DNA from 3 places in the Thioalkalivibrio sp. HL-Eb18 genome. Region 1 is predicted to be linked to each of the others. Evidence: riboswitches for the same ligand, from Rfam matches in the RefSeq annotation. Region 1 holds a riboswitch; each other region holds the start of a gene.
The links. Region 1 has a riboswitch for cobalamin ahead of bluB (5,6-dimethylbenzimidazole synthase). Riboswitches for the same ligand answer to the same signal wherever they lie in the genome.

Region 1 (6,321 bases):
TGGCGGCGCAGCTCGGCCTCCCAGCCCTGTTCGCGCAACCAGGCGAGGTCATCACGCACGGCCTTGGACCCGGGAAGGATGATCAGATCCGCCGGCTGCAGCGACTCGCCCGGGCCGGCGAAGCGAAGGTCCACAGCCGGGTGCAGGCGCAGCGGGTCGAAATCGGTATGGTTGGAGATACGCGGCAGGGCCGGCACGACGACCTTCAGGGCATCCGCCACCTTCTGCGGGACCGCCTCGCGCGGCAGGGCGTCCTCGGCATCCAGGTACAACCCGTGCAGGTACGGGATCACCCCAAGCACCGGCTTGCCGGTCTCCTGCTCCAGCCAGTCCAGCCCCGGCTGCAGCAGGCTGATATCGCCGCGAAAGCGGTTGATCACGAAACCCTGCACCCGCGCGCGCTCCGTCTCGCTCAACAGCGCGAGCGTGCCTACCAGATGCGCGAACACGCCGCCGCGGTCAATATCCGCGACCAGAATCACCGGACAGTCCACCGCCTCGGCAAACCCCATGTTGGCGATATCGCCTGCGCGCAGGTTGATCTCCGCCGGCGAGCCCGCGCCTTCCACCAGCACATGCGCATACTGCGCGGTCAGTCGCCGATGCGAGGCCAGCACGGCCTCGCGGGCAACCGGCTTGTAGTCGTGGTAGGCGCGGGCATCCAGCTCGGCCGCCGGGCGGCCGTGGATGATCACCTGCGCCCCCTCATCGGAGGTGGGCTTGAGCAGCACCGGATTCATGTCGGTGTGCGGCTCCAGGCCGCAGGCGGCGGCCTGGAGGGCCTGGGCGCGCCCGATCTCGCCTCCGTCCAGGGTGACCGCGCTGTTCAGCGCCATGTTCTGCGGCTTGAACGGCACCACCGACAGCCCGCGGCGATGCAGCACCCGCGCCAGCCCGGCCACCAGCACGCTCTTGCCGGCATCCGAGGTGGTCCCCTGCACCATGAGCGTTGTACCGTTCATGCCTGCTGCAGCTCCGTTTCCAGCCGCTGCCAATCGGCCTCACGCCCCGGCAGGCCAAAACGCAGGCTGGCCGGACGGTCGAAACGACGCACGAGGATGCCCTGACGCGCCAGCGCATCCTGAATCGCCTGCGCATGGTCGGTCCGGCACCACTGGAACAGCGGCGTCCCGCCCGCCGGCGGCAAGCCGGCATCCCGCAGCAGCGTCTCGAGCCGGCGCCCTGCCTCCTGCAGTTGCCCGCGCGTCTGTGCCTGCCACGCCCGGTCTTCCAGCGCCTGCTGCGCCACCCACCGCGCGGGACCGGGCACGCTCCACGGTCCCAGCAACTCGGCGATGCGCCGCAGCCAGCCGTCCGGGGCCAGAACGAAGCCGACCCGCGCACCGGCCAGGCCGAAGAACTTGCCCAGCGAACGCAACGCGAACAGGCCCTCGCGCGGCGTATGTCCAGCCAGACTCTGCTGGGGCGTGGTGTCCATAAAAGCCTCGTCGACCACCAGCCAGCCACCCCGCTCGGCGAGCCTGCGGTGCCAGTCGAGCAGCGTCTCGGGAGCAAAATACGCGGCGGTGGGGTTGTTTGGATTGACCAGCACCAGTACGTCCAGCGTGGACGCGGCCCCGGCGAGTTCGCCCTCCCTCACCGCGACCACTTCGTGTCCAGCCGCCCGCCAGGCACGGGCGTGCTCGTTGTAGCTCGGCTCCAGTACCCCGACACGGGCAGGCCCCGCTCGCAGCCGGGGCAGCGCCTGAATCGCCGCCTGGGAACCGGCGACCGGCAGTAACGATGCAGCGCCGTAGTACGCCCGGGCGGCGGCCTCCAGCCCGTCCTCGTCCTCCGGGAGGCGCTGCCAGGCCTCGGCGGGCACCGGTCCGACGGGATAACCCTGCGGGTTGATCCCCGTGGACAGGTCCAGCCACTGCGCCTCGGGGATCCCGTAATGCGCCGCCGCCGCACGCACACCGCCCCCGTGGACCTGCTTCAGCGGCCCGCTCGCGGATTCGGTTGTGGCGTTAGACGAATACAAGAATCAGTACTCCTGTGGCGATGGCCACCAGCCAGATCGCCAGCGCGTGATCGACCAGCCGCAGTGCGGCATCGATGGCACCCGGGCCCGGGGCGGCGCCGGCACCGAGGACCGGCCGATCCTCGGTACCCCCGGCATAGTGCGCCGGACCGCCCAGCGTCACCCCCAGCGCCCCTGCCCCGGCGGCCATCACCGGTCCCGCGTTCGGGCTCTTCCAGCGTCTGCCCTGGTCGCGCCAGCAGCGCAGCGCCGTCCGCGTCTGTCCGGCCAGCGCATAGGCCAGGCTGGTCAGGCGTGCCGGGACCCAGTTGAGGATATCGTCCAGCCGCGCCGCGACCCGCCCGAAGCGTGCATGGCGCGGCGTGCGGTAGCCCCACATCGCATCCAGCGTGTTCACCAGACGGTAGACCACGACACCCGCCGCACCCGCGACCAGGAACCAGAATACCGTCGCGAACACCGCGTCGTTGCCGTTCTCCAGCACCGACTCCGCCGTGGCCGCACGAACACCGGACGCGTCCAGCTCCGAAGTATCGCGGCTGACCAGCATGCCCACTGCCTGTCGGGCGCCAGGAAGGTCCCCGGCCTGCAGGGCATCAATCACGCGACGGGCGTGCTCCTCCAGCCCGCGCCCGCCGAGCGCCAGCCACAGCACGGCCAGCTCCACCAGCCAGCCGCCCGGGAGGCGGCTCAGCCACCAGGCCGCCAGCCCGAAGGGCACGACCAGCACCAGCACCCAGAAGCCGCCGCGCCAGACCGAATCCGCGTGGCCGATCCGCTCCGCCCCGGCCGCCAGCATCCCGAATCCTGCCAGCGGATGGCCTCGCCGCGGGTCCCCCAGCAGCCGATCCAGTACCAGAGCGGCGACCAGCAGTGCGAAGGTGGTCATGCGCGGCGTCGAGCCGCGCGCGGCGCATCCGCACTCGAGTCCCGTTGTTGTTCCCAGCGATTCTCGAACACCAGCTCGTCCAGCGGCCGCCGCTGATCCCAGCCCTCGGTTTCCAGCATGGGCCGCTCGTAGAACGCATCCACATGCCCCAGGCAGAGGATCGCGATCGGCCAGGCCCCTTCCGGCATACCCAGTTCGCGCGCCAGCCAGTCCGGGTCGAACAGGGATACCCAGCCCATGCCCAGGCCCTCGGCCCGCGCCGCCAGCCACAGGTTCTGGATCGCACAGGCTGCGGAGCACAGATCCATCTCCGGGATCGTGCGCCGACCCAGCACGTAGCGCTCGCGCCCGTCGGTCAGGGCCACCACGAGCAGCTCGCCGGCATCGCGGATACCCTCGAGCTTCAGCCGATGCACCTCCGCGGCTCGCTCGCCACAGGCCTCGGCCGTGCGCGACTGTTCGGCCGCCACATGGCCATGCAGCGCGTCGCGCAGCCGCAGGTCCGTCACCCGCAGAAAGCGCCAGGGCTGCATGTAGCCCACACTGGGCGCCTGATGAGCGGCCTCCAGTAGCCGCCGCAACGTATCGGCGTCCACCGGGTCCGGGCGGAAATGGCGCATGTCCCGGCGCTCGCCGATCACGCGATACACCGCCGCCCGCTCCGCCGAGGCGAACGCGTTCGGATTCTCTTCTGACTGGTTGGGAGCTGGGGCCGTCATGAGGTTCCGTCGAGGCGACGGCACGGCGAAGACACGAAGGAACAGGCATCAAGCCAGCACGCCTGCGCCCTCGACCGTTGCCCGCCGCACGGTCGCAGGATGAATCACCGCCAGGCCGGTCTCCGGGCTTGCGAGCGTCGGACCATGCCGATCGGCAGACGCCTTCCCAGGTGCAGGACCCAGTGGCCAGTCTGCTTCGCCGCTCGCTTACCGTTGCGGGGGCAGCGCCGGACTTGCACCGGCTTCCCGTTTCACCTGCGCACTGCAGGCACCTGGCGAAAGCGAGACATGATACGCGCTCGGGCCACCCGCGACCAATTTGGGCACCAAACCATCTGGCCCTTGCTGCTATGATGAAGCGCTTTCGCTACCCGTTCGGCGCCCCGAAAACACGGTATTTTCTACATTACGACCAATCCACAACCATCGGATTTTTAATGACTTTAACCGCCATAAAACGCCAGTTGACGCTCCTTGTCACGATACTCCTGTGCGCGGCACCGGCACTGGCCGAACCGGTCACGGTGACCGACGACGACGATCGCGAGGTCACGCTCGACCGGCCCGCCGAACGCATCGTCAGCCTGGCCCCGCACATCACCGAAGTCCTGTTCGCCGTCGGCGCCGGAGACAAGCTGGTGGGCGTCACCCAGCACAGCGATTTTCCGCCGGAGGCGGAGATGATCCCGCGAGTCGGCGGCTACAGCCGCATCGATCTGGAACGCGTGGTCGAAATGGACCCGGACCTGGTGGTCGCCTGGCGCAGTGGCAATTCCAGCTCGCAGATCGAGCGCCTGCGCGATCTGGGACTGAACGTCTATGTCTCGGAACCGCGCAGTTTCGAAGGGGTGGCCTCCAGCATGCGTCGCATGGCCCAGCTCGCGGGTACGGAGGAACACGGTGAAGAGGCGGTGCAGGCCTTTCTCGACGAGATCGAGACGCTACGGCTCGACTATGCCGACCGCGACCCGGTCCCGCTGTTCTACCAGGTCTGGGAGCAGCCCCTGATGACGGTCAACGACGAACACCTGATCAGCGAGGCCATCCGCCTGTGCGGGGGCGACAACGTGTTCGGCCACCTGGACCGCCTGGTACCGCGCATGGATCGCGAGGCCGTGATCGACGCCGACCCGGAGGTGATCATTGGCGGCGGCATGGGCGAGGACCGTCCGGACTGGGTGATTGCCTGGGAACAATGGGAGTACATGACCGCGGTGCAGCGTGACAACCTGTTCTTCATCCCGCCGTCGCTCCTCCAGCGTCACACCCCGCGGATTGCCGAAGGAACCCGGCTGATGTGCGAGGAACTCGAACGCGCCCGCCAGCGCCGGACGGACTGATCCTCCGTGACCCGCTCCTTCCTCCTCGCCACGGGGGTCCTGCTCCCGGCGTCACTGCTCGCGATCCTGGTCGCCCTGGCCTACGGCAGTGTCGCCATCCCCCTCGACGACCTGCTCGCGGTGATTCAGGGCGAAGGCAGCCGCCTGCACAGCACGCTGGTGCTGGAACTGCGCCTTCCGCGCGCCCTGGCCGCGTTCGCCGCCGGCGGGCTGCTGGGCGTCGCCGGCGCTTTGATGCAGGTGTTGCTGCGCAACCCGCTGGCCGACCCCTATGTGCTGGGTCTCTCCGGCGGGGCTTCCGTGGGCGCCCTGCTGGCCATGCTCGCGGGCCTGTCGATGTTCTCGGTCTCGGTCGCCGCATTCGCGGGTGCGCTGCTGTCCACGGTGATCGTCTTCGGCCTCGCGCACGGCACCGGCAGCTGGACCCCGACCCGGTTGCTGCTGACCGGAGTGGTCGTAGCGGCCGGCTGGGGCGCCGTCATCAGCTTCCTCTTAGCCGTAAGCCCGACCGCGGAGCTGCCCGGAATGCTGTACTGGCTGATGGGCGATGTCTCTCACGCCCGCAACCCGTACCCCGCCTGGGGCGTGCTGGTACTGGTGGTGCTGCTGGCACTGCCCCTGGGACGGACCCTGAACGTCCTGGCGCGCGGCCCGATGCAGGCGGCCGCGCTGGGCGTGGCCGTGCGTCCGGTGGAGTGGACGATTTACGTCGCTGCGGCACTGATCACAGCCACGGCGGTCATGCAGGTCGGCGCGGTGGGCTTTGTCGGGCTGATCGTGCCGCACATGCTCCGACTGGTCTTCGGCAACGACCAGCGTGTGATCCTGCCGGCCTCGGCGCTGGGCGGCGGCATTCTGCTGACGCTGGCCGACACCCTCGCCCGCACGATGATCGCCCCGGAGCAGTTGCCCGTCGGCGTAATCACCGCGATGCTGGGGGTTCCCGTGTTCCTGTTCCTGCTGTACCGGAGCCGCTGATGCCTCCGCACACTGCCCATCCCCAACGCCACGGCGATCCCCATGCGCCCGGTGCAGAGAGCGTGCACGAGGCGCCCGGACCGGACACCCTGCTGGCGACCCACGATCTGGTCATCGACATCCCGGAACGCGCCAGCGGCACGCCCCTGGACCTGACCATCAACCCGGGACAGTGCTGGGGCATCCTCGGCCCGAATGGCGCGGGCAAGAGCACCCTGCTGCATACCCTGGCCGGGCTGCGCGACGCCCGCACCGGAGAGATCCATGTGCAAGGCCGCCCGCTCCCCGACTACTCCCGTGCCCGCCTGGCGCGCGAACTGGGTCTGGTGTTCCAGAAGCACCACGACGGGTTCCCCGCAACGGTACTGGAGACCGCCTTGATCGGCCGCCACCCTTACCTGCGACCCTGGG
Region 2 (6,321 bases), on a different contig from region 1:
ATTCACCGCCACCAGACGACGTTCCGCGCGCCGACAGACCGTACGGGCGATGTGGCAGTCGGCCGTGGCCGGGCCACCGCCCGGCAGGATGAACTCCTCGAGCGGCGGCAGTTCGGCATTGAAGCTTTCCAGCTCCACATCGAGCCGCTCCACAGAGGCATCCGGCAGTGCCTGATGCCCCGGCACTGCCAGCTCCGCCCCCAGGTCAAACAGCTCGTGCTGAACCAGGGCCAGCACGCGCCGGACCTCTTCCGGGAGATCGTGGATCAGGACCCGGCCCACGACACTGTTCAGCTCGTCCACATCACCAAACGCCTCGACACGGTGGCTGTCCTTGTCCACCCGCGAGCCATCCCCCAGGCCCGTCCGGCCCTCGTCACCCGTGCGGGTCACAATCTTCGACAGTCGATTACCCATGCATCACCTCTGCTGGTAGCGCAGCTTGACGAAGGCGGCCCGCCCCGGCTGGTTGTACCCTCCGGCGGTCTCGTAGTCCTTGTCGAACACGTTGTTGACCGTCGCCTGAAGCTGCCATTCGGGCGCAATCTGATAGCTCGCACGCAGGTTAACCAAGCCATAGCCGGATAGCCGATCGACATTATCGACTCGATTGTAAGAGCGGCTTTTTGCGATTACCGACCCACCGAGAGAAAAATCTTGGAACTTTCGATCCAAATCATAACGAGCCGTGATCGGCGAACGGCGGGGAAGCTCGTTTCCAGTCTCTCGATCTTCTGCATCCAGCAACGTTAGCGAGGCACGCGAAACCCACTGTCCATGCGCATAACCGCCTTCCAGTTCCAAACCACGAATTCGCGCTTCATCCACATTTTGCGGCTGGAGAACATCAGTGCGGGAGTCACCGTCGTCACAATTCGCGATACAAACGTTGCTGATTAGGTCATCAACGCCTGTTTCAAAGACCGCCGCGTCCAAGTAATACGGTCCGCTGGTATAGCGAGCACCGAGCTCGAAGGTCCGTGAGTTCTCGGCCGCCAGCTCCGGGTTCCCAAAGCCCGGGAAATACAGATCATTGAAAGTCGGCGCCTTGAACGCAGTGCCGTAGGACGCCCGCAGACGCAGCGGGTCGGTCATCTGAAAGCCCCAGGCCACCTGTCCGGTGACCTTGTCACCAAACTGTTCGTTGTCGTCGTAGCGCAGGCTGCCTTCCAGGTCGTGGCGACCCATGTCGACCTGAACAACGGAATACGCTCCTAGGTTGTAGCGCGATTCCTCGTCGTAAACGGTATCGCTCGCCACACGATCCTCGTAGGCATCGATACCGGTGATGACGAGGACATTGTCCGCAACCTCAATGTCGTTGCGCCAGTCGACCATATCGCGACGGGTATCGAACTGGGAAAAGAATTCCCCCCCAAGAAAATTGTCCGATTCGTCGCGACTGTGCCCTGCAGAGAGCTCGGTGTCCCAGCGCTGAGTGACGGGAATTCTCACGCCGGCGCGAAGCGCGGCATGGACGAAGTCGGATTCATCCGGAGCGAAGATCGAGCCACTGTCGAATTCGGTCGTGCCCTCCGAATAAAGGACATTCCCGAAGAACTCGACGCCATTATCCAGACGGTGCGAGACCTTGGTTGCCAACGAGGTGTTGTCGTAGCCATCCCGGTCGTCGTCACCGACATCGTCCTGCACGTTAATGCCGTCGGTCGCGAAGTGGCTGAGCGAGAAACTGTAGTTCGTGCTCTCGGTACCACCCGCGACACCGACGCCGGCCTCGCGGGTATTGAAACTGCCACCGCCGACGAAGGCGTTGACCTTGGGCGGACCCTTGCGGCCCTCACGGGTAAAGACTTGAACAACGCCGCCGATCGCGTCCGAACCATAGATGCTGGTGCGCGGACCGCGCACGATCTCCACGCGCTCGATCTCCTCCGGAGGCAGGAACTGCCAACTTGCGCCACCCGTGGTCGCAGAGCCCATGCGCACGCCGTCGATCAACAGCAGCGTATGGTCAGAGCTCGTGCCACGCGTATACACCGAAGTGGACTTGCCGAAGGCGCTGTTCTGAGAGGTTTCGATCCCGGCGCGGCCCTCCAGCAGATCGGTGAACTGTTGCGGCTGCAGGCGCTCGATCTCTTCGCGGTCGATGACGGTAACCGAGGACAGGGTCTCGTCGACGGTCTGCGCGATACGCGCGGCCGTGACCTGAACCACATCGAGGGTGTGCGCTTCGGCATTGGAGTCTGGCGTGTCGGCCAGAAGCGGGGTCGTGGCCAGCAGGATGGCCGTGGAAAGTGCTGTGCGTTTCATGTCGTCCGTGTCTCCCGGCGAGCCGCCCGCACGCCGTTGATTCATCGGGATCACGCAGACGAGGGAAGATAGACACGAGGGGGACCCAGCACAGCCGCTATGCGACCAGGCCTGATCATCCGCCTCGCATGCCCGCCGCATGCCGCGCGATCATTCCCTGGCCGGTCTCCGGGCTGACGAGCGTTCCGGTGCGGCGCCTTCCCGAACGATTCCGTTCAGTGGCATGTGCCGCGACCATCAGAGGCCATCATGGCCTCTCGCTCGATCACCGTTGCGGGGGCAGCGTCGGATTCGTCCGCAGGCATCCAGATACCTTTGGCGGGCTCACCGAACTTCCCGTTTAACCCGCCGGCGAGACACGCCGACGGGCACCAGAAAACGCACGAAAGCCTACACCATTGGTCAAGAAATTACCAGACCCGGGAAACGCGCAACGTCAGGATCGCTGGGCCTCTGCCTGCACATAGCGCACACCGCGCTTGAGCAACCGGCCCCAGGACTTGTCCTGCAGCATGGCGTCGAACTCCGGCGAACGCTCGGCACGCAACGCCACCGGCGGCATCTGTGCGCCCTCGTCCACCGGGTGCGCGGCCAGCATCTCCAAGCGCTCCTGATTGGCACCATATTGCTGTACCAGGAAATCACGCATGGAGTCGGACAGGGGCAGGTGGTAGATGCGTGTCAGGCGCAGCGCCAGCCACTCCGCCATACGTCCGAGATCCTGGCGCACCATGCGCACCATGGCCGAGCCCAGGCCCGCCTTGGCATCCGCATTCATGCCGACGTACAGCCCCCCGAGATAGGCGGCCGGATTTGCATAGATCGCACGCTGGATACTCGGGTTGGTCAGGTCGACCAGAGGCTCGAGAATCAGTGCGAGCTGGATGCCGATGCGCTTGGCGGTGTCCGCATCCAGCAGGTGTCCGCCAAAGTAGAACAGGTCGCCCTCGCGCCGGATGCCGAGCTCGGACAGGTATTCACAAAACCGGTCGGCCAGGCGCAGTTTCTGGTCATCCGTCAGTTCGATCACCTCCTCGCTCACCCGAATACCGCGCGCACTGCGCTTGAACCAGCTTTGCTGCCCCTTCTTCTCGACCTCCCGGCGTCGCAGCGCCTCCCAGCGCTCGACCGCAGCGGTATAGCGACTCTGCGCCTGCATCAGCTGGTCCCGTGCCGCGCGCAGGTCCTCAACCTGACGCAGCGCCCGCCCAAGCAATCGGCCCTCCGGCGAGTTCACGGGCGGGCGGGCCTGCTCCAGCTTCGCGAGTGCATCCAGCACATCGCGCCCGAGGTCGAGGGTCGACGCACGCAGGACCTGCGGATCCAGCCCACTGGCCGGGCTTTGTGCCAGCAACATCGCCAGCGAACGCAGGCGGCTGACCACGCCCGCCTGCGCAACACGGAAACGGTTGCCCTGGTACTCGAGCCGGTCCAGCGCATGCCCCAGCCGCCAGCCACCTGACCACTCGAAACTCAACCGCCGGATCTGCCGCCCGTTGACCATCTCGAAGGCCAGCACAAACATGGCCTGCGCATCATCCAGTGTGCAGCGCGACAGGTCGTCCGAGTCCGCCGCGGAGAACAGGCGGTCCAGAAACTGATCGATCCGCCGGACGCCATCCTCGCGCGTCGGCGCGACGCCCTGCAGCCGGTCGCGCAGCGGGTCCGCCAGCTCGGAGGCATCGTGGTGCAGTTTTTCCAGCGCGGCCAGACGCGCATCCGCCGTGGCGTCCACCAAGTCCGCCACGCGCGAGCGCAGCCCCAGTCGGCGGTAGATCTCGATCTGCTCGGCCGCCGCCGCGAGGCTGGTATCGCCCGTCATTTCGCGCACCGCGACCGCGACGCCTTCCGGAGAGATATCCACCTCGTGCAGCAGCACCTCGGCGGCCTTGCGCCGTCGCATGTCCGGTGCCATCTCGGCCATCGCCAGATCGCGCGTCACGAACAGCAGATCCGGCAACAGGTCGATCGTATTACGCAGCTGATCGCGCGAGCGCTCCTGCCGCTTGCCCCGCGTGGCATCGGCAATGAATCGCGCCAGCAGGCCAATCACCCCGAACAGCAGCGTGTAGACCGCAAAGAAGATGAAATTCTGGGCCGGGGCGGCGTGACCAAAGCCCAGGAAGTAGCCCCCCTGCATTGCGAGGAAGGTCACCGGGCCGGCCGCCCACAACAGCTGCAGCATGTTCAGCGACCAGGGCACCTTGCGCGCAGTCGCCGCGACCTCGGTGATCCGGCTGCGTCCGGCGGCCTCGATCAGCACATGGTCCTGGCTCGGACTGGCGGCCTGGGGGGCCTCCTGCCGCTGTTGCCGCTTGCGAAACCTGCCAAACACCCGTCGTCCCTGCCCCTTCAGCGTTTCCGTGAAGTGTAGGGAAAACAGAGAGGTTGCGGGTGTCCGGTCAGGAAAAAATACTCAGAGAACCAGGAAGTAGTCCGCGATCCCTACGCGGCACTGCGGCCCTGGGCGGCCGCCTCCCCCGGCGGCGTCGAAACCACCTCGGGCACCTCGTCGGCATACAGATAGTCGCGGGTCAGCGGCACGGCATCCTGCTGCTTGGCCACCTGGATATGGAAGACCACCTGACGCCACCAGCGGAAGGTCGCCTCGCAACTGGCCAGATAGAACTCCCACATGCGGCAGAAGCGCTCATCGAAATGTTCCACCGCCTCGGCGCGAATGTTCTGGAATCGCCGATACCACTCGGCGAGCGTCTCCGCATAGTGCAGCCGCCAGAACTCGATATCGGTGGTATGCAGCGGAGTCGGTTCCAGTGCCTCCATCACCTCGGACAGTGCCGGGGTGTAACCGCCAGGGAAGATGTACTTGCTCAACCAGGGGTTGGTGGTGCCCGGAGGGCCCTGGCGGCCAATCGTGTGCAGGACCGCCACACCATCGTCCTTAAGCAGATCGTTCACGCGCTGGAAGAAGGTGCCGTAATTGGGCACGCCGACATGCTCGAACATGCCGACACTGACGACCCGGTCGTACTGGTCGTCGTGTTCGCGGTAGTCCTGATAGAAAAAGCGCACGCGATCGTCCAGGCCGCGGCGCTTCGCCTCCGCCTGGGCCACTCGCAGTTGCTCCCGCGACAGAGTAATTCCGTCCACCTGGACATCGGCGTTCTCGGCCAGGTGAAAGGCCAGCCCGCCCCAGCCGCAGCCGATATCCAGCACCCGCTGACCGGGCTCCAGCACCAGCTTCTTGCGCAACATCGCGCACTTGGCCTGCTGGGCCTCCTCCAGGCTCATGTCCGGTCGCTCGAAATAGGCGCAGCTATAGAACATGCCCTCGTCAAGGAAACGGCGGAACAACCACTCGTCCACGTCGTAATGATGCGAGATGTTCTGGTAGCTGCGCGCGATACGGTTGCCCTGCTCGAGGATCGCACGAAACATGCACACCAGCGGATGCACTCGACGCTGGAACCTGGGCGCAAAATTGCGCATCACCACATCCAGAAACACCCGGATGCCCTCGGGTCCCGGCGACCAGAGCCCGTCCATGTAGGTCTCGCCCAGCTGGAACCCGGGATCGCGCGCGATGCGCTTCAGAGCCGCCCGATCATGGACCTGCAGTGTTATCTCGGGTGCCCCCTGCCCGAAACGGCGCTCACTCCCGTTCGGCTCGCGCAGGATCAGCGTGCCGTGGCGCATGTATTCGTTCAGCATCCGTTCGATCATTGCGTCCCTTCCCCTGCGAATCCTCTGCTATATTAAACAGAGTCTAAATATCGCACTCGCTTCGTCGCAAGCCTCTGAATTGGCTGATCCCTGCTACCCCAAAAGGTTCCACACTCACAATAACGGAATTCCTCATACGAGCAACCTCCATCCAGGGCCAACAGACGCCTTCCCTCTCTGACGCCAAAACCGCTAACCTGAGCACATGACACTGCGTCCGACCCAAGCCTGCGAACACTGCACCCTGCGCCAGCTCTGCCTGCCGATGGGCCTACCACAGAACGAACTCTGGCAACTCGACGAGATTGTTCAACAGCGCCGTCCGATCGAGAAGGGGGCACTGCTGTTCAATATGGGCGAACGCTT
Region 3 (6,321 bases), on a different contig from region 1:
GCAGACCTGCGTCTGGCCGGCGCCCTCGGCGTTCAGTCTGGCTGCTGCGCGCATGGGCTGGCCGCTGCAGCAGACCCGCTGCCTGTCGGTGCACGGCCGGCCGATGGAGGCGCTGCGGCCCTGGCTGCATGACGGCGCGCGACTGCTGGTCCTGAGCCGCGACGGGGATACCCCGGCGGAACTGGCGCACTGGCTGACCGGGCTCGGCTTCGGCGATTCCACCCTGACCGTACTGCAGTCCCTGGGTGCGGACCGCGAGGCGGCCGTCCGCGCGCGGGCCGGGGCCTGGCCTGAGGTCGCGATCGAGGCGCTGAACACCGTGGCGCTGGAATGCCGGGCCGATCCGGCGGCGCAGGTGCTGGCGGCCAGTGCCGGCCGGCCGGAGGCGCAGTTCGAGCAGGACGGTCAGATCACCAAGCGCGAGGTGCGGGCGGTGGCGCTGGCCCTGCTGGCGCCCGGTCGCGGCGAGCGGCTGTGGGACGTGGGCGCCGGCTCCGGTGCCATCGGCATCGAGTGGATGCTGGCGGATCCGGCCAACACCGCCGTGGCCATCGAGCCGCGCGCGGAGCGCCTGGAACGCATCGCGCGCAACGCGAGCACGCTGGGAGTGCCGGCGCTGCGTCCCATCCACGGGCGGGCGCCGGAGGCGCTGGAATACCTGCCGCCACCCGACGCGATCTTCATCGGTGGTGGGCTGACGACGCCCGGGCTGGTGGAACACTGCGTGGAGCGTTTGCGCCCGGGGGGGCGGCTGGTCGCCAGCAGCGTGACGGTGGAGGGTGATGCGGTGCTGGCGGCGGCGCACGAGCGCCACGGCGGCGAGCTCACGCGGATCAACGTCAGTCGCTCGGAGCCGCTGGGCGGCATGGCCGGCTGGAAGCCGCTGCGGCCGGTGACCCTGTGGTCCCTGCGCCGGGGCTGAGGGAAACGCCGAGCGGGGCGCGTGTCCGGGTGACCCCCGGCGTCGGCTTCGCCTCGGCCTGCACGGCCGGCGAGTTGGAGGCACTGGTCCGCGAGGTGCTGGCCGAGGCGCACGCCGTGTTGCGGGCGGGGGGCGGCGAGGCGATCGAGACCCGGCAGCTGGCGGCCCCGGGGCACAAGGGCGACAGCCCGGCGCTGTGGACGGCCGCGCGCGACCTGGAGCTGGAGCCGGTGTTCGCGTCGGCGGCCGCGCTGGCCGCGCGCGACGCTGCCCTGTCCACGGACTCCTCGCGCTCGCGTGCCGCCGCCGGGGTCGGTTCGGTGGCGGAGGCGGCGGCGCTGGCGGTGGCCGGCGACGGGGCGCGCCTGCTGCTGCCGCGGCGGCTCTCGGCACGGGCGAGCTGCGCGGTGGCCGTGCGGACGGTGAACGGGACAGACGGGAATTTCGAGGAGTTTTGATGACGGTTCATTTTGTCGGAGCGGGGCCCGGTGCGGCCGATCTGCTGACTTTGCGCGGGCGCGATCGTATCGCGGCCTGCCCGGTATGCCTGTATGCCGGTTCGCTGGTGCCGGAGGTGGTGCTGGAACATGCCCCGGAGGGGGCGCGCGTGGTCAACACCGCGCCACTGACGCTGGACGCGATCATGGAGGAGATCGAACGCGCCCACGCGGCGGGCCAGGACGTGGCGCGCCTGCACTCCGGCGATCTTTCGGTCTACAGCGCGCTGGGCGAGCAGATCCGCCGGCTGGAGGCGGCCGGGATCGACTACAGCATCACGCCTGGAGTGCCGGCGTTCTCTGCCGCCGCGGCGACCCTGGGGCGGGAACTGACGGTGCCGGAGGTGGCGCAGTCGTTGGTGCTGACGCGCACGCCGGGGCGGGCGTCCTCCATGCCGGAGCGCGAACGGCTGGCGAGCTTTGCCGCCACCGGGGCGACCCTGGCGATCCACCTGTCGCTGCACAATATCGAGACCGTGGTCGAAGACCTGCGGCCGCACTATGGCTGCGATTGCCCGGTGGCGATCGTGTTTCGCGCCAGCTGGCCGGACGAGACCGTGGTGCGCGGTTCGCTGGGGACTATCGCGGAACGGGCGCAGGCCCTGACCACGCGGCGCTCGGCGCTGATCCTGGTGGGGCCGGCGCTGGACCCGGGGGATTTTCGCGACAGTGCGCTGTACGACCCGTCGCACGTGCGCCGTTACCGCGGCATGGACGGGGACTAAGCGGTGGCGCCCCTGATCTTCCGCAGGCAGGGATAACGCCGGTGGGTGTTGTGGGACACGGGGCTTTTCGCCTGCAAGCAGGCTCCCACATCGCCAGGAACCTGTAGGAGTCTGCTTGCAGGCGAAGGCGGTTTCTTCCCGATCAGGGTCATGGCAAGGGGCCGCCATGCGGCGGCCCCTTGGTTCCCGGCCGGTTTAGCGGCGGCGGTAGTTGTCGTGGCAGGCCAGACAATGGTGGCGCACGCCGTTCAGGGCCTCGGTGGCGCGAAGCTGGAAGTCTTCGTTCTCCAGGTCGTCGGCCGACTCCACCTTGCGCTGCAGTCGTTCGGCGGCCTCGCGGTAGGCTGCCTTGTACTCGGAGAACTCCGGGTCCTCCCAGGCCGCGGGCAGGGCCCCGGGTTCGCCGTCCCGCGCTGGTGTCTCGCGTGCGAACCAGGTTTCGATGTCGTCGGCGCGGCGCGCCAGTTCCTCGGCCAGACCGGGCAGACGTTCGGCGAATGGTGCGTCATAACGCAGGATCTGCTCGATGCTGCGGTAGGTGGCCGAGGTGCCCTGCATGCTCTGCTGACGGAAGCGCTGGAAGGCCTCGGTCGCATCCACTTTGGCCGGATCGTCCAGGGTCTCGTCATAGTCGCCCCAGGGGCCCGGCATTGTGACAGTGACCTCCGCGGTGGCCGGGCTGCCGGTGGCAGCCAGCAACAGGATCGCAAAGAGGGTGGTTCTCAACGGGTGGTGGATCGGTTGCATCCAGTTCATGTCGATTCTCCCGGTCATTTCTCAGAAGCGGAACTGGTGCTGCAGGTGCAGCTCCCAGTCCGAGGTGTCGGTGTCGCGGTCCAGCCACATCAGTTGGGTCTTGTGCCGCTGGCCACGGTGATACCAGTTGAGGCCGGCACCCCATTCACGCTGCCAGCGCTCGTCAGTGCCAAGATCGTCGCCTGCGTCGTGGCGCAATACGGCGTGGCGCGCGGCGAACTCCAGTCCCTCCACCGGCAGCGACTGCGCCAGTTCCAGTTCGGCCCCCAGGTCGTGGTAGCTCGCGGTGCGGTCGGGGGAGACATCGCGGCGGAAGGCCGCCAGCGACAGCGAGGTATGGGCGAACTTGACCACCGCGTCGGCGGTGGCGGTGATCCAGTCGGCGCGTTGGTTGGCCACCGTGTCTTCGATGCCGCGGCTCCAGTCGCGCAGGTGGTTGCGGCTGGCGGCCTGTACGCCGGCGCCCAGGGCGACGGTGCGCTCCACGGCCTGGCCTAACGTGGTGTTGTCACGTGGGACTGCGCCGACCGGGGCCCACGCGCCGCGCGCGCTGAACAGGTGGCCGGATGTGGAGGGGCGATCGTCGCGCTGATCCAGACGCCCGCGACCGTCAAACACGCCGATGGCCCATGCCCGGTTGTCGCCGGCGCCGCCCAGCAGGGCGATACCGGTGTCGCGGCCGGCCGGAACCTCGAACTGGTTGCCGGCGATGCTCAGTTCGGTGAACAGGCGGTTGGGTCCGCCGATATCCCGCGACAGGCCGAAGGGGACCGTAAACTGGCCAGCCCGCAGGCCCAGGTGTTCACCCAGTGCGTACTGCAACCAGATGTCGCGCATGGACAGCTCGCCGCTGCTGAAATCCGGCTGCAGGCGGAAGCTCAGATCGGGGTGGAACAGGGTGCCCGAGGTGTCCAGCCAGGCACGACGGAAGTCGAATTCGCTGCTGGAGCCATCCGGGTCTCGTTCGTAGCTGTAGCGGCCCTGGATCAGCGGATCCAGGGTGACCTGCAGGCCGTCTTCCGCGTCGCCGAATTCGAAGCCGGCTTGTGCCGGCGCGATGCCCGCGGCCGTCATCAGGCACAGGGTGGCCAGGGCCGGGACGGCATGCTGTCCCGGTCGGAGATGGGTATGGTTCATTGTTGGGTTGCTCCCTTGGACGCGCGACCCCGCACGCCGTGGATGAAACGACGCCGGAAGCTGGACAGGGAGCAGGGGAGGCCGGGCGATGCGAGCACGCCGGTCTGGCCCGCTCGGCCGCCCACCGCGGCGTCGGGTGTCGTCCAGGCCGGTCTCCGGACTCGCGAAGTGGATGCGCGATGCATCCAGGGCGGATCGCCTTCCCGCGGGCATCCCGGGGATGCGCCGCAGTGGCATTGGATCCGCCCGTCTCCGCCTACCGTTGCGGGGGCAGTGCCGGCCTTGCGAATGTCGATTCGCGCACCGGCTTCCCGATTATCCCCGGCGGCTGAGCGCCGGGGCACCTAGAGAGGGGCGAACCGTAATGGAGGGAAAAGAGGGGGTCAAGTTTGTCCGGGTATCCCGGGAAACGGTGTAGTGGGGGCGAACCCGGCTCCCCTGGAGGCTGATAATTGATGCAGATCATCTCCGGGGCGGATTTTGATCGCGACCAGGTTTCCGCGTCTGTAGGGTGGGTTTTAAGTGGTTTGGACCGAGTCTATTTCGGTTCGCGCCGATATCCGCTTCTCAGATGTCTGTTACTCATCTGTTACTCAAGGGAGACCTGTATGAAAACGCTTTCCGGATTCCGCATGACGGCGCTGGCGGCTTGTGCAGCCGTCGCGTTCGGGGCCGCAGCCCCGGCCGTGGCCGATACCGACTATTCCGAATACCGCGACGTGTTCGAGCCGCTGCCGGCGCTGCCGCCGATCCCGGCGGACAACTCGATGACCAAGGAGAAGATCGAGCTGGGCAAGATGCTGTTCTTCGAGCCGCGCATCTCCAGCTCCGGCGTGATCTCCTGCGCGACCTGCCACAACCCGGCGCTGGGCTGGGCGGACCGCATCCCGCGCGCGGTGGGCCATGACGGCCAGGTTGGCGAGCGCAATACCCCGACCGTGCTGAATTCCGGCTTCTTCACGGCCCAGTTCTGGGATGGCCGCGAGGACGATCTGGAAGGCCAGGCCCTGGGCCCGATCCAGGACGCGATCGAGATGGCGATGCCGCTGGAGGAGGCGATCGCGCGCCTGGAGGAGTTCAACGAGTACCAGGAGAAGTTCGAGGCGGCCTATCCCGACTATGACGGCGACAACGTGATCAACACCGACCACGTGGCGAAGGCGCTGGCGACCTTCCAGCGCACGCTGAACACCCCGAACTCGCCGCTGGATCGCTGGCTGGCGGGGGACGAGGGCGCGATGAGCGACCAGCAGATGCGCGGGATGAAGCTGTTCGCGGATAACGGCTGCGTGGCCTGCCACAGCGGGCCGGCGCTGACCGACAGCAACTTCCACCGCATCCAGGTGCCGGGCTCGGAAGACAAGGGTCGTTATCTGGTCACGGGTGATGAGGCCGACAAGTTCGCCTTCAAGACCCCGACCCTGCGCAACGTCGCGCTGACCTACCCCTACATGAACAACGGCGAGACCGCCACGCTGGACGAAGCGATCCGCATCATGGGGCAGGAGATGCTGGGCATGGAGTTCAGCGATGACGAGGTCGCGGACATCGAGGCCTTCATGCATGCACTGACCGGCGAGATGCCGCGCTTCGATATCCCCGCGCTGCCGTAGACGAGTCAGTCCCCCCTTGCGGGGATCCCTGCAGGCCGGGGCTTGTCCCCGGCCTTTATTTCAGGCGCTCCGTGCGCTCGTGACATGGCGCTTCTGCTACCCTGTGCGCCTTTCCCGATCACCGGAATCGAGTGTCTGACCCATGAGCTTTCGTACCCGCTTTGCCCCCAGTCCAACCGGCTATCTGCATATCGGTGGTGCCCGCACCGCGCTGTTCTCCTGGCTGTATGCGCGTCACCACGGTGGTGAGTTCGTGCTGCGTATCGAGGATACCGACCTGGAGCGCAGTACCGCGGAGTCGGTGAACGCGATCCTCGAGGGCATGAACTGGTTGGGGCTGACCTACGATCACGGGCCGTTCTACCAGACGGAACGCTTCGACCGGTACAAGGAAGTGATCGACCAGTTGATGGCGACGGGCCACGCCTATCGCTGCTACTGCACCAAGGAAGAGCTGGATGCGATGCGCGAGGAGCAGAAGGCGCGCAAGGAAAAGCCACGCTACGACGGACGCTGCCGCACCCGCACCGAACCGCGCGAGGGGGTGGAGCCGGTGATCCGTTTTCGCACCCCGGACGAGGGTGTGACGGTTGTCGACGACATGGTGCGCGGCAAGGTCGCCTTCCAGAACCGCGAACTGGACGACCTGATCATCGCGCGCTCCGACGGCT

Region 2: it holds a riboswitch for cobalamin, as region 1 does, so the genes downstream of both, F813_RS0106055 (TonB-dependent receptor domain-containing protein) here and bluB (5,6-dimethylbenzimidazole synthase) in region 1, are expected to answer to the same signal.
Region 3: it holds a riboswitch for cobalamin, as region 1 does, so the genes downstream of both, F813_RS0105955 (porin) here and bluB (5,6-dimethylbenzimidazole synthase) in region 1, are expected to answer to the same signal.

The regions. Positions count from the first base shown of each region.
Region 1 covers NZ_KB822969.1:91,092-97,412, reverse strand. The annotation lists gene F813_RS0108990 (cobyric acid synthase) at 1-962, opposite strand, end outside; gene cobD (threonine-phosphate decarboxylase CobD) at 959-1,918, opposite strand; gene cbiB (adenosylcobinamide-phosphate synthase CbiB) at 1,971-2,873, opposite strand; gene bluB (5,6-dimethylbenzimidazole synthase) at 2,870-3,592, opposite strand; cobalamin riboswitch at 3,688-3,883, opposite strand; gene F813_RS0108970 (cobalamin-binding protein) at 4,030-4,932, shown strand; gene F813_RS0108965 (iron ABC transporter permease) at 4,939-5,910, shown strand; gene F813_RS0108960 (ABC transporter ATP-binding protein) at 5,910-6,321, shown strand, end outside.
Region 2 covers NZ_KB822965.1:61,366-67,686, forward strand. The annotation lists gene F813_RS0106050 (cob(I)yrinic acid a,c-diamide adenosyltransferase) at 1-417, opposite strand, end outside; gene F813_RS0106055 (TonB-dependent receptor domain-containing protein) at 421-2,271, opposite strand; cobalamin riboswitch at 2,413-2,662, opposite strand; gene F813_RS0106060 (hypothetical protein) at 2,708-4,606, opposite strand; gene F813_RS0106065 (cyclopropane-fatty-acyl-phospholipid synthase family protein) at 4,717-5,955, opposite strand; gene fnr (fumarate/nitrate reduction transcriptional regulator Fnr) at 6,161-6,321, shown strand, end outside.
Region 3 covers NZ_KB822965.1:38,974-45,294, reverse strand. The annotation lists gene F813_RS0105975 (bifunctional cobalt-precorrin-7 (C(5))-methyltransferase/cobalt-precorrin-6B (C(15))-methyltransferase) at 1-922, shown strand, start outside; gene F813_RS0105970 (cobalamin biosynthesis protein) at 952-1,380, shown strand; gene cobM (precorrin-4 C(11)-methyltransferase) at 1,380-2,144, shown strand; gene F813_RS0105960 (cytochrome c) at 2,340-2,900, opposite strand; gene F813_RS0105955 (porin) at 2,922-4,037, opposite strand; cobalamin riboswitch at 4,166-4,400, opposite strand; gene F813_RS0105950 (cytochrome-c peroxidase) at 4,670-5,650, shown strand; gene gltX (glutamate--tRNA ligase) at 5,793-6,321, shown strand, end outside.